3 regions of the Clostridium neonatale genome follow, and region 1 is predicted to be linked to each of the others. Evidence: riboswitches for the same ligand, from Rfam matches in the RefSeq annotation. Region 1 holds a riboswitch; each other region holds the start of a gene.
What was found. Region 1 has a riboswitch for cyclic di-GMP ahead of flgB (flagellar basal body rod protein FlgB). Riboswitches for the same ligand answer to the same signal wherever they lie in the genome.

Region 1 (4,599 bases):
AAGACGATTTTTATAATAATTTAAAGAGAAAAAAAATCAAGGGTATTAATGGGGAAAATATTGAAACTACGCAAATATATATAACTTTTAAAAATAAAATAGAAACTGTCATAAGAAAAAATAGAAAAATCAGATTTTTTAATGTGAGTAAAGGTGCTATTATAGAAGGAGCAGATAATATCGAGTTTAAAAAATATTTAGAAAAATATATTATATAACTTGATTTGTACATTAAAAAGAAACACTAATAGATGATATTGATAAAATTTTTCAATGGATTATATAGATAAATTGCAATAACAAGGTATCTGTTTCTGGTTTTAATGTGGATAAATCAACAAATTGAGAGGTATTATCACTTATTATAGTTTTGAAAATTTTGTTAAACTTATTAATATATATGTTACGGATACTATTGAGCGTGTTAATAAATGTTCAGTAGTTTTATATGTAATTTTATGAATGATGACACTCTTTGTTTTGCGCTCGAGAATAGTCAGAAGAACACAGTCATTGTTGAATTTTTACCAATAACCAAATTCTTCACGATTATCGATATCAGTTGGATGCTTAGTATAACTTTTTCTTATGATTATTTACTTTTGCAGGTTTAGCCTTTCTACACAGGTTATTGGTAAATCTGAATTAAGAACAGATAGCAAGTCAAGATTGATATATTCATGTAAAGTTTTAGTACAGACTATTTGAAAGCGTTGAAACTTGCCGTTGGTGATAGCATTACCTATTCACATCTGGTGAGCATGAATGATTTTTTCTTTTATAACATCATAATTAATGAAATAACTGTATTCTAGGTGTTTAAATGTGAGACAAGAATACTGGCGATTATTTTTATAAATATCTTCGCAAGTATCTGCAAGATACATTTTAACGTAGTTTAATTGCCTAATCTGTGTAGTTGTGCCACGATGTATCTAATTAAAAATAGTATTTATTGTGTGATTTAGCTTTTTAGCTATTTTGTAAGTTGAAAAACATAATTAAGACGAAGTTCAATAGTCATACTTTCTTTGAAATCCAAGTGTTTATTTTTTATTTATTCCGCGTTATGATTCATAGTGATTGTTTTTTGTGTTGCACTTTCTTTAGAGATTAAATTATAGCATAGATAATCCATTATGGATTTTTTGTTAGCTCAATTTCATTTTACAATTAATCAGAACTATATCCTTTAAGAAAATAAATTAAAGATTATAATTAAATCTCCGATAAATAAAGTAATTAAAACGAAATATAAATGAAAAAGTACTTTGGAGGTTTATTATATGAGATTAAATCATAATATGTATTCACTTGGAATATTTAAGACATATTCAAGGAACGTTGATAATTATTCTAAAGCAATGAATAACGTGAGTACAGGATATAAAATAAATAGTGCGAAGGATAATCCAAATAAAATAGCTCAGGCAGAAACTTTAAGAATGACTGTTATTGGAAGAAATGCAGCAAGCTCTAATATACAAGATACAAGTTCTATGCTTCAAACTTTTGATGGTGCACTTCAAGAAATGAATAATAATGTATCAAGATTAAAGCAATTAACAGTTCAAGCTGCTACGGAAACTATTAATGATGAGGATAGAGCAGTAATTCAAAAAGAAATTGAAGGGATAAAGTCATCATTAAATGAGTTAGCTAATAATACAGAATTTAATGGTGTTAAATTATCAGATAATTTAGTAACTGATAATGCCAACACTACTAGATTTATGAAAACAACAATTGGAACATTATCTGGAGAAATTATTGATATTCCTCGTTTTAATGTATCAACAGCTGCTTTAAAAATAGATGATATAGATGTTACATCAATAGCTGGAGCACAGGCGTCACTTGAAAAAGTTGATGATGCAGTGGTATGTCTTACAGATATAAGAAGCAGATATGGAGCTATTCAATCAAGACTAGATGATACTAGTGATAGCATGAGTGAAATAAGCGATGTATTAACAAGTGCACAAAGTAGTCTGGCAGATGCTGATATTGCAAAGGAAGTTATGGAAATAACAAAAAATAAGATATTGATTGACTCAGGAATAGGGTTAATGGCTCAAAGCAATAAATTACCACAGGATGCATTGAATATTTTAGCAAATGTAAGATAGATTATATATTTAAGTTGTTCTTAAAATAATGTTTTATAATTAATTTAAGAACAACTTTTAACATTAAATATAAATAAATACAAATTTTACTTGAAAAGATTGTAAAAAAATAGTATTATATATATAATAAAATATTAATAGCAAAGCAAGAGAAATTTTGTGACGCAAAGCTATAGGGACTACGGTTTAATACTAAGTCAGCCAGTTGCTAAGAAAGTATTTACTTTTGAAATATGATGCAAGCTGCTATTTTAAAGTTAGTATAAAAATAGCAGTTTTATTTTGCTTGTTTTTAAATGGAAAAAAGCAATTAAAAAATTTTAAAGGCAACAAAAGAAATTATTATGATACATACTTAATGATAAATATATTTCTGTGAAAAATATATAGATTAATTGTTATGTTTATTTTATAATTAATATAGATAATATTGTATTTTTATATTGAAAATACAATATTAATAATATTTAATTGATTATAACAGAATTTTATGTTATTTTTTAATATATTTAAAATAGAAAAGGGAAGTGAAGAAATGGGAATAATGTCTATTGGTTCAGACGAAAACTATAATTTGCTAAAAGAAGGGTTAAAAGCATCGAATATGAGAGCTAAAGTAATAGCTAATAATATGGCTAATATTAATACAAAAGATTATAAAAAATTTGCAGTAGTATTTGAAGAAAATTTAGAAAAAGATAATTCGAGCTTTGAGTTGAAGAAAACAAATTCTAAACATATATCTGGAGATAATAGTATTGATGGTAACATATCCATAGAACAAGAAAAAGGGACAAGTATGAGGAACGATGGAAATAATGTTGATCTTGATATAGAAAAAGTCAATCAGGCAGCAAACACTCTAAAGTATAATGCACTTATTACTAGAATAAGTGGGAAAATTAATGAACTTAAGTCTGTTATAAAGTAAAGGGGTTGAAGAAATGAATGCATTTAGTTCAATGCAGATAAGTGCTACGGGACTCGCAGCAGAGAGATTAAGAATGGATACTATAACTTCTAATATGGCAAATGCTCAGACTACAAGAAGTGCTGATGGAAGTGGAGCATACGTTAGAAAAGTGGCAGTGTTTCAAGAGGCACTAGATGCTAGTGGAAATATGGCAGGAGTAAAGGCTGTAAAGATTCAAAAGGATGAGTCTCCCCTTAGAGAGGTATATGATCCAACTCATCCAGATGCAGATCCTGAAACCGGATATGTAACTATGCCGAATGTAAATGTATTAAATGAAATGGCTGATATGATGGTGTCAACAAGATCGTATGAAGCTAATTTAGATACCTTTAATGCATTAAAGTCAATGTTTTCAAAAGCATTAGAAATAGGAAAGTAGGTATATAGATGAGAATAGAAGATAATTTTAATTTAAGATTACAGCAGTTTCAAAATAAGTTTGAAGAAAATGATGGTAAGGATGCAACTAGTAATAGTAATGAATTTTCTAGTATGTTAAAAAAATGTGTAGACAATGTTAATGAAGCCGCAACAGAATCAAATGCCACAACAAATGCATTTGTAAAAGGTGATGATGTTACAATTGATGAAGTTATGGTGAAAGCAGCAGAAGCAAATTTAAGTTTGCAGTTTTTAACTACAACTAGAGACAAGCTGGTTGAAGGGTATAAAGAATTAATTAAGATGCAATAAAAATGCAAGAGGATATGTAAGGGGAGCTTGAAATGAAAAAACTTTTAGAGAAAGTTAAGGAGCTTTTAGAAAAGTTTAAATCGCAGAGCAAAAAAGTGAAGATTGTAGAAATTGTTGCGGTGATAGCTATAATTGCTGCAATAATAAGTGCTATCATTTATTCAAATGCAAATAAATATAAGGTTTTATTTTCAAATCTTGATGCAAAAGATGCTCAAACGGTTATGTCAACTTTAGAAGATGACGGTGTTTCATATAAAAGTCAAAGTGATACTAACACCATTCTAGTACCAAAAGAAAAAGTTGATGAATTGAAACTTAAATTAGCTCCAAGTTTAACCTCAGGAACTATAGGGTATGAACTTATGGATAATTCTAGTTCATTTGGTATGACAGATGAACAATTTCAATTAAATAAGAAGAGAATGATTGAAGGAGAATTAGAAAGAACTATTAAGGGGTTTGAACAAATAGAAGAAGCAAGGGTACATATTACAGAACCAACAGATTCTGTATTCGTAACAGATAAAGAACCTGGAAAGGCTTCAGTTACTTTGAAATTAAAGCAAGGCGAAAGTTTAGATAAAAATCAAGTAAAGGCTATAGTAGCATTAGTTTCAAAAAGCAATAAAAATATTCCAGAAGAAAATATCACAGTAGTTGATAGTAACATGAATTTACTAACTAAGGATATTGAAGATGGACAAAATACTGTAGATGATGAAACAATAACAAAGCAGCATACCTTAGAAAAGAATTACGAAGAGAGGCTTCAAAAAGAAGTAGTTAATTTATTAGAAC
Region 2 (4,599 bases), on a different contig from region 1:
TATAGAAAAGTTCAGTAGCAAAAATTAAGATCAAAAATAAATATGGAGATGAATTTTGATGAGATTTAATTACAATTTACCAGTAAATATTATATTTGGAAGAGGACGAGTTGAAGAATTAGGAGTTGAGACTGCTAAGTATGGTAAGAAAGCATTAATTGTTACAGGAAAAAGCAGCACAAAGAAAACTGGTCTGTTAGATAAAGCTGTATCTTTACTTGAAAAAAATAAAATTAAAGCTGTGATTTTTGATAAAGTAGAGCAAAACCCGTTAACGACTACTGTCTACAAAGGAGCAGATATTGCAAAAGAAGAGAGGTGTGATGTTATTGTTGGCCTTGGTGGTGGAAGCATAATGGATGCTGCAAAGACAATTGCTTTTGTTACATTAAATGAAGGAGATGTTTCAGATTATATATATGGAAAAAAATTAAGTGACAAAGCACTTCCTATAATATTAGTTCCTACAACTTGTGGAACAGGAAGTGAAGGAAATGGATTTGCAGTATTAACAAATCCTGAGAATAATGATAAAAAATCTTTAAGATGTAATGCTATAATCGCAAAGGCATCCATAGTAGATCCAGAGCTTATGACTACAATGCCAAAGCATATTTTAGCATCAGTTGGGTTTGATGCACTTTCTTTGTCACAATATGGAGGCATATATATCTAAAAATGCCCAGCCAATTACTACAATGATGGCACTACAGGGAATTGAATTAATAGGAAAAAATTTAGTTAGAGCTTATAAAAATCCAGAAGATATGGAAGCATTTGATGCGATAACATGGGCAAGCACATTAGGTGGAATGGTAATCAATACTGCTGGGGTAACAGCATCACATGGCATGGAACATCCTGCAAGTGGATTAAGAGATATTGTACATGGAAGAGGCCTCGCAGCATTGACACCTGTTATCTATGAGGAATCAATATGTGTAGCGCCTGAAAAATTTGCTGTAATATCAAAATTATTGGGTGGAGCTGATGAAAATGACTGTGTAAAGTCAATAAGAAAATTATTAAAAGATATAGATTTAGAGACAACACTTAAAGAGCAGGGGATAAAAGAAGAAGATATAGATTGGATGTCAGAAAATTGCTTAAAGGTATCTCAAGGAAGTATGAATATTCATCCTGTGAAATTTGAATTAGAAGATATTAAAAGAATATATAGAAAAGCACTTTAATAAAGTAGTATCAGAATTTAATTTGAATTAAATAAATTACGAGTAAGGTGAATTTATCATGAAATTAAAAGATGTAAAACTATCAAAAGAAGAATTAAAAGGATTAGTAAGCAAATATATGATTGATACTTACGAAAGATTTGATTTTGTAGCAGAAACTGCAAAAGATATGTACTTGTATGATGAAGGAGGTGATGGATATTTAGATTTTTATGGTGGTATTGCAGTTAATAGTGCAGGGAATTGTAATGAAAAAGTAGTAGCCGCTATTAAGGATCAGGTAGAAGATATAATCCATACATTTAATTATCCATATACAATTCCTCAAGCATTACTTGCAAAATTAATTTGTGAGACAATAGGGATGGATAAAATTTTTTATCAAAGTACAGGGACAGAAGCAAATGAAGCAATGATAAAAATGGCAAGAAAATATGGAGTGGATGAATATGGACCAAACAAATATAATATTGTAACAGCTAAAAATGGTTTCCACGGAAGAACATATGGATCTATGTCAGCAACAGGACAACCTGATAATGGATGTCAAATTGGATTTAAGCCAATGGTACCTGGATTTACTTATGCTGAATATAATAATTTGCAAGCATTTAAAGATGCATGTACGGAAAATACAATAGCTATAATGATTGAACCAATACAGGGAGAAGGTGGAGTACATCCAGCAACACAAGAATTTATGCAAGGGCTTAGAAAACTCTGCGATGAAAAAGGAATGCTACTATTATTGGATGAAGTTCAAACAGGATGGTGCAGAACCGGTAAAACTATGGCGTACATGCATTACAATGTAAAACCGGATATTGTGTCAATGGCGAAAGCTATGGGAGGCGGAATGCCAATAGCAGCAATATGTGCAACTGAAAAAGTGTCTAAAGCATTTACACTTGGATCTCATGGAACAACTTATGGAGGAAATCCAGTATGTTGTGCTGCTTCATATGCACAAATTAATGAATTAATTGATAAAGACTTAGCAGGAAATGCTGAAAAGATGGGAGAATATCTTAAAGCTAAGTTAAAAGAGTTACCACATATAGTAGAAGTGCGTGGAAAAGGATTATTAGTTGGGGTTGAATTTGACCAAAATATTGCTGTAGATGTTAAGCATGCATGTTTTGATAGAAAGCTTTTAATTACAGCTATTGGAGGAAATACAATTCGTATGGTTCCACCGCTAATATTAAATGAAGAGGATTGTGATAAAGCTTTTGAAATAATAAAGGAATCAGTAGATGACGTTGTTAAATAATCTGCATTAATTAAAAGCCTGTTGAGTATCTCAATAGGCTTTTTGAATATTAATATTTGAAGATGAGTAGTAGTTAAGCTTATGTTTATAATCGAAGAAATAATGTGATGTTTTTAATAATGAATTAAAAACATGAGAAATATTGGACGAAAACGTGAATTTATGTGAAAATTTTGAAGAAATGAAAATTAATGATTGAAAATTAAAGCCTTTAATGATAATATAAGTATAGAATTTAGTACAAGCTAAAAGTATAAAAAATAATTTAATAGGGCAAAGCAGTTGAAAAGCTGTGACGCAAAGCTAAAGGGCCTTTTCCTAATGGATGGCAGCCAGTTGCATTTTACATAAGGGGCTATTTCATTTAAAAAATGCAATAAAGCTCTTTTTTAATGCCTTTGTCTATTTATAAATAGGAGGAAAAAATGAGTAAAAAAATTTTGATATGTGATGATACTATATTTATGAGAAAGATGCTTAGAGAAATTTTGACAGAAAACGGTTATGAGGTAGTTGGAGAAGCTGAAAATGGAAAAGTGGCCATAGAAAAATATAATCAGTTAAGTCCAGATTTAACTTTGATGGATATAACTATGCCGGAAATGGATGGAGTTAATGCACTTATTGGGATTCTTGAAAGTGATGTTGATGCCAATGTAATCATGTGTTCTGCAATGGGACAGGAAAACGTTGTAGTTAGTGCAATAAAAGCAGGAGCCAAAGACTTTATAGTTAAACCTTTTAAAAATGAAAGAGTAGTAGAAGCGGTAAGAAGAACAATCGGAGATTAATGATGTATTAACCTAAAAAATCTAAAATAAATATGTTTTAAAACCAAAAGGAAAAAGCTCGTAGGCGAGAGAATTCTCAAGTCTACGGGCTTTTTATGGAGGCACCACCCAGATTTGAACTGAGGAATAAAGGTTTTGCAGACCTCTGCCTTACCACTTGGCTATAGTGCCTTAATCTTAATTAAATATCTTATATTAATAATATAGCTAAATTGAGAAAAAATGTTACTAAAAAATCTCATTTAAAAATAAAATCTGCATAAGCCTAGAAAAATAGGACTTATGCAGATTTTATTTTTAAAAGTAACATACAGAAACACAAATCATATTATATATGGACATGACTAAAGAGTAAGCAGACTGCCCCTGTCTATTAATTTACCTTTTCTAAGATAAATTGGCTCAATGTCATATTTAAAAAGAAACTCTTTTATTTTATTTCCGTACTTGTAATATGATAAATCACCAAAGAAAGCCATCTTGTTATTTGAAATCATTCCACCAACGCCACCTATAAATCCATAATTTAAAGATGGAAGTAGTATATCACCAGGAGGTACCAATAATATATCAAAATCATAATTTTTTAATACGTTAAAAATTCCTTTATCACTAGTTATCAATGAATTTTCTCTCACCGGCAGTATAGAACACTTGGTATAACCTTGAGGCACAGAAATAACAATTTTATAAGTTTGAGAACCAAGTAGATTTTCATCAGTATATTTTGTATTGTGTATGAAATATTTATCGGTTATAAATGCATTTAAAAAAATATCTCCAGGATATGTATTAGACAAAGTATTTTTTGAAACAATATATTTTATGTTGTTATCAAGTAGAAAATTTTTAAAATTATTATGGATTTTATTATGGATTATTACTTTATGTTCACTATCATTTTTTAAAATATTCATTTGAATATCTGGATGACCATTAATTGCTTTATATACAAGATCACATTGTGGTACCGATATAACATTAAGGTTTAAAGCAGAAAGATTCAATAATTCTTCTTTACTAATTCTATAATCAACAAAACAATACATTGAAAAACTCCTTAAGATTTATTTTATTAGAATGTTGCTACAATTATATTTTTATTCTATATATAACATGGTGTCAATAAATTTAATTTATATCTAAACATTATAGGAAAATATTCAACTTACAATTATTTAGGGAAAAAACAAATAAAATTATACATACAAATATTAAGAAGGGAGTGAAATCCATGCTTATTTTAAAATTAGCTTATGATGATGATTTGTCTTTTTCGAAAGATTTGCAAGAGCTAAGAGAACGACTTAAGAAGAAAGATATTTTAATAGGGCTTGTAGAA
Region 3 (4,599 bases), on a different contig from region 1:
TAAGCAAATAGCCCAAGAAGTCATTGAGAATGTTGGGGGAAAAGAAAATGTTAGTAGTGCTACTCATTGTATAACTAGACTACGTTTAATATTAAAAGACAATTCTCTATATAATAGACAAGCCATTGAAAATATAAAAGGAGCTAAGGGAGTAATTTTCAACAGTGGTCAGTTACAAATTATATTTGGTTCAGGAACTGTAGAAAAAGTATATGCTGAGTTTGCTAGATTGACAGGTGCTAAAGAAGTGTCTGTTTCAGAGATGAAAAATGAAGGCATTAGTAAACAAGGAAAACTACAACAAGGATTTAAAGTATTTTCGGATATATTCATACCAATAATACCAGCTTTTATAGGAGCTGCGATGATACTTGGTATAAGATCTATTCTTACTACACAAGGTTTATTTGGAATGGAGGGTTCTCTAGCTGATAAGAGCACAACTATTGCCGATCTAGCTAAGTTCTTAAAAATAATAGCAACTACATTTGATTATTTACCAGTACTAGTAATGTACAGTGCAACAAAGCGTTTTGGTGGAAATCCTATATTAGGTCTTTTGGTTGGATTTGTTATGATACATCCAGGACTTGCAGATAGAAATCAATATGTATTAGGTACAGTAAAACCTGAATATTGGCATTTATTTGGACTTGTAATACCAGCTGTAGCATTCCAAGGAGGAGTATTTCCAGCAGTTCTTACAGCATGGTTCTTATCTAAAGTAGAAAAGATTACTGATAAGTACGCACCACAAGTTTTAGCTTATATATTAGTTCCAACCATAACTATACTATTTTCAAACTTAGCATTGTTTACTATATTTGGACCTTTAGGAAATGCGATAGGTACAGGATTAGGAGCAGTTATAGATTTATTATACAATAAAGGTGGAGCATTTGGAGCATTTGTATTTGCAGCATCACTTCAGCCACTTGTTGTCACAGGAACTCAACATGCTATACAAGGTATAGAGGCAAACTTAGTTGCTGTTACAGGATTTAACTATATACAACCAATATGGTCAGTATCTATAATAGCGCAAGGTGGAGGTGCTATAGGTATGTATCTTCTATATAAGAAAAAGTCTAAGGACAGAGAGATAGCTATGTCAAGCTTTATTCCATCATTAGTTGGCATAACAGAGCCAGCAATTTTTGCAGTTAATTTAAAGTATTCAATAATACCTTTCATTTGTTCTTTTATAGGTGCAGGATTTGGTGGGGTAATAATGAAAATATTTGATGTTAAAGCAATAGGTCAAGGGTTAACTGTACTTCCAGGTCTTACAATAGTAACACCACAAACTCTTATACCTTATATTGTAGGAAACTTAGTTGCATTTACTTTACCAATTGTATTTTTATTTATATACGATAAGGTGAAGGGTGTACCTAAAGGTTATGAGGATGTAAGCAAAAAAAATAGTAAAGCTATTTAGATTAAGATTATATAGAATTGATGAAAGCTATTATCTAAGTTAATACTTAAATCATAGCTTTTGATATAAATACACTAACAGGAAGGCGAGAGGGAAAAAGATATGAATTTAAATGAAAATATAACAGGGCTTCAACACATAGGGATACCAACATTAGTGATAGATAAAACTATAGAGTTTTATGAGAGCTTAGGATTTAAGGTGATTCAAAGAGAAAGCCTTGAAGATGGATCAAAAGTTGCGTTTCTTGAATTGAATAAGTTAATAATAGAAACATGGGAGAATAAATCTAATTTCAATGAAATTGGAGTTATAGATCATATAGCCTTAGATGTATGTGATATTGAAGCTGCTTTTAAGGATTGTAAAGAAAATAAATTAACTATATTAAATAAAAATATTGAATTTCTACCATTTTGGAGCAATGGAATAAAGCACTTTGAAATTCAAGGAGTAAATAATGAAAAAATAGAATTTTGTCAGAAGTTATAGAGTTATAAGTCAATTTATATATACTCAATTTATTCAGAATAAAGCAAATTAAAATATCTTAGCACAAATATAAAATGTTTGAATTTGCTTTCCATTAGGCCATGTTTCACTAACATGTTTTTTAAAACAATAAAATGTTTAATAAAGAGATATTGAAATTATTCTATAATGATGATAATATTCTAATGTATGTAAAATTAAATAGGCAAATTTAGAGAAATCTAGAGACGCAAAGCTATAGGGACTAAGGTTTATAACTATGTCAGCCAGTTGCCAAAGAGTACATTATACTTTTTGTTTTTTAGATTAATTTAGTAATATTACATTCTTTGAATATGTAAAATACTAAATTTATAAAGATAATATGAGGCTACTCTTTTTTTGAGTAGCCTTTTTTTAATGTACATCTTATGGGGAATAATAATTATGGGGGTAAAAAATGAATAAAAGAAAAATAGCAGCCATAGTGGCAGCCGCAGTAACTATTAATTTCTCAGTATCATCAATAGAGGCATTAGCAAGTAGAATATCAAAAGCTAAGGAAGAATTGGCCTCAACAGCAGAACCTATATTGGATAAAGAAGATATAGAAAATGCTAGTGAATTAGTAAGTGAGCAAGGAGTACAAGCTACAACTGAAGCTGCAGCAACTATAACAGAAATTGAGACAGAGCCTATAATGGAAACTACAGGTGCTGCTGTAACAGCAACTATAAGTAAATTTGATTTATTAAATAGCAGTAATATAGGTGCTTATAACGAAATATTCAAAATGGATAATTCAAATATTGAATCTATAACTAGCAATGGAGGTAACTATAATAATAATTCATCTATTGAAAACGCTATAGATGGCAATTTTACTACACATTGGGAAACAAAAAAGCAAAATAAATCTGACTTTACAAATGAAGTAGTATTTAAATTAAATGAAGAAACAACTTTAAATAGAATAGTATATGCAGCGAGACAATCATCAGCTAAGGGTAAAGGTTTTGCTAAAGAATTAGAAATATACGGCTCTCTTACTGATGGAGAAGATGATTTTACATTAGTAAGTAGCGGGGAATATAAAGGTTCTACTGGTGATGTGGTAGAAATTAAATTTAATCCAACAAAGTTTAAAAGAATAAAGTTTGTATTTAAAAAAGCTGATCAAGACTGGGCTTCAGCATCAGAATTTATGTTCTATAAAGAAGATAAATTAAGCGATAAAATGGATAGACTATTTACTGATGATACAATGAGTGAAATTAATGAAGAGTTTAATAGTATAGAAGAGATAGATGCTTTAGAGGAAGAAGTAAAAAATCATCCACTATACAGCGATTTTAAAGAATATATAGAAAATGCTAGAGAATTATTAAATGATCAAAATGTAGAAGCTACAACAGCAACTACAAAGCAATTTGAACATTATTCTAATGAAGAATATTCAAATTTATTTAAAATGGATAATAATAATATAAAGAGTATTAGCAATAATGGAGGTTATTATTCTGGACAAGTAATAACAAATGCTATCGATGGTAATGTGGATACATATTGGGAAACTAATACATCAAATAAAGGTGATTTTACAAATGAAGTAGAGGTAGAATTTAAAGACGCTGTAGAATTAAATAGAATAGTATATGGAGCAAGAAAATCTGATAGAAAAGGATTTGCACAGGAATTTGAGATATATGGTTCTACAACATCTAAAGGAGATACATATAAACTTGTAGCAACTGGTAGTCATAATAAAGTATCTGGATTAGTTGAGGCAAAATTTAATCCTACTAAATTTAAACGAGTTAAATTTAAATTTAAAAATTCAGATCAAAACTGGGCTACATTATCAGAAATAGCATTTTATAAACAAGATGTTGTAAGCGATAAAATTGATAATTTATTTACAAATGGACTAAGAAATGAATTATCAGAAGACTTTAATACTAAAGAAAAATTACAGGCTTTAGAAAATGAAACTAAAGGACATCCTTTAGAAAGTTCATTCAAAGAACCATTAGAGTTAGCAAAAGAAATACTTAATGGTGAATTGTCTACTGTAAAAGTTATTACAGCAGAACAACATGGAGATATGGTAGCGCATGCTAAAAATAATTTGAAGTTTGGCTTTGGTAATAACAATCAACCAACAGGTATATCTGCAAAACCAGGTGATGTAATAACTGTTTATGTTGATGCAGATCCAAGCAAGCCTCTACCAAGCTTAGCATTTTCTCAACAAGAGGGAAGCTTTGGTAATTGGATGAGAACAGTGAGTTTGAAGGTAGGTAAGAATGTAATAGCTGTTCCTGAGATACCACAAGATGGTTGGTATAAGCATGAGGTAACTAAAGGTGGCCCAATATATATAGTAAATCCATACACTAAAGAAGAGCAACCTAAAGCTCCAGTTATAAGATTTGCTTCGGGAGATAAATTCCCATTCCTTACAAAAGATACAAATGAAGAAGAATTCAAAAAATTCTTAATAGAATATAAAAAAGCAATGGATGAAGATATAGCTAAAAATCCTAATGTTTTAGACAGAAAGGTATTAGATATTTTCGAGTTCGTAAGTGATCATCTAGTATGGACAGGTACTGCAACTGGAGCATATAAGACTTATATTGAACAAGGAGTAAATCCTTTAGATACAATAAAATCTTACAATACTC

Region 2: it holds a riboswitch for cyclic di-GMP, as region 1 does, so the genes downstream of both, CNEONATNEC86_RS09020 (response regulator) here and flgB (flagellar basal body rod protein FlgB) in region 1, are expected to answer to the same signal.
Region 3: it holds a riboswitch for cyclic di-GMP, as region 1 does, so the genes downstream of both, CNEONATNEC86_RS06345 (NPCBM/NEW2 domain-containing protein) here and flgB (flagellar basal body rod protein FlgB) in region 1, are expected to answer to the same signal.

What each region holds. Positions count from the first base shown of each region.
Region 1 is NZ_UICR01000002.1:1,174,453-1,179,051, reverse strand. Features, by position in the region: gene CNEONATNEC86_RS17010 (motility associated factor glycosyltransferase family protein) at 1-218, shown strand, start outside; gene CNEONATNEC86_RS17005 (flagellin) at 1,287-2,129, shown strand; cyclic di-GMP riboswitch class I at 2,259-2,342, shown strand; gene flgB (flagellar basal body rod protein FlgB) at 2,665-3,060, shown strand; gene flgC (flagellar basal body rod protein FlgC) at 3,074-3,484, shown strand; gene fliE (flagellar hook-basal body complex protein FliE) at 3,493-3,798, shown strand; gene fliF (flagellar basal-body MS-ring/collar protein FliF) at 3,831-4,599, shown strand, end outside.
Region 2 is NZ_UICR01000001.1:1,948,666-1,953,264, forward strand. Features, by position in the region: gene CNEONATNEC86_RS09005 (aspartate aminotransferase family protein) at 1-28, shown strand, start outside; partial or broken gene CNEONATNEC86_RS09010 (iron-containing alcohol dehydrogenase) at 59-1,193, shown strand; gene CNEONATNEC86_RS09015 (aspartate aminotransferase family protein) at 1,252-2,466, shown strand; cyclic di-GMP riboswitch class I at 2,729-2,810, shown strand; gene CNEONATNEC86_RS09020 (response regulator) at 2,892-3,257, shown strand; tRNA gene CNEONATNEC86_RS09025 (tRNA-Cys) at 3,354-3,428, opposite strand; gene CNEONATNEC86_RS09030 (DUF6873 family GME fold protein) at 3,602-4,306, opposite strand; gene ytxC (putative sporulation protein YtxC) at 4,492-4,599, shown strand, end outside.
Region 3 is NZ_UICR01000001.1:1,402,282-1,406,880, forward strand. Features, by position in the region: gene CNEONATNEC86_RS06335 (PTS transporter subunit EIIC) at 1-1,441, shown strand, start outside; gene CNEONATNEC86_RS06340 (VOC family protein) at 1,544-1,933, shown strand; cyclic di-GMP riboswitch class I at 2,128-2,211, shown strand; gene CNEONATNEC86_RS06345 (NPCBM/NEW2 domain-containing protein) at 2,373-4,599, shown strand, end outside.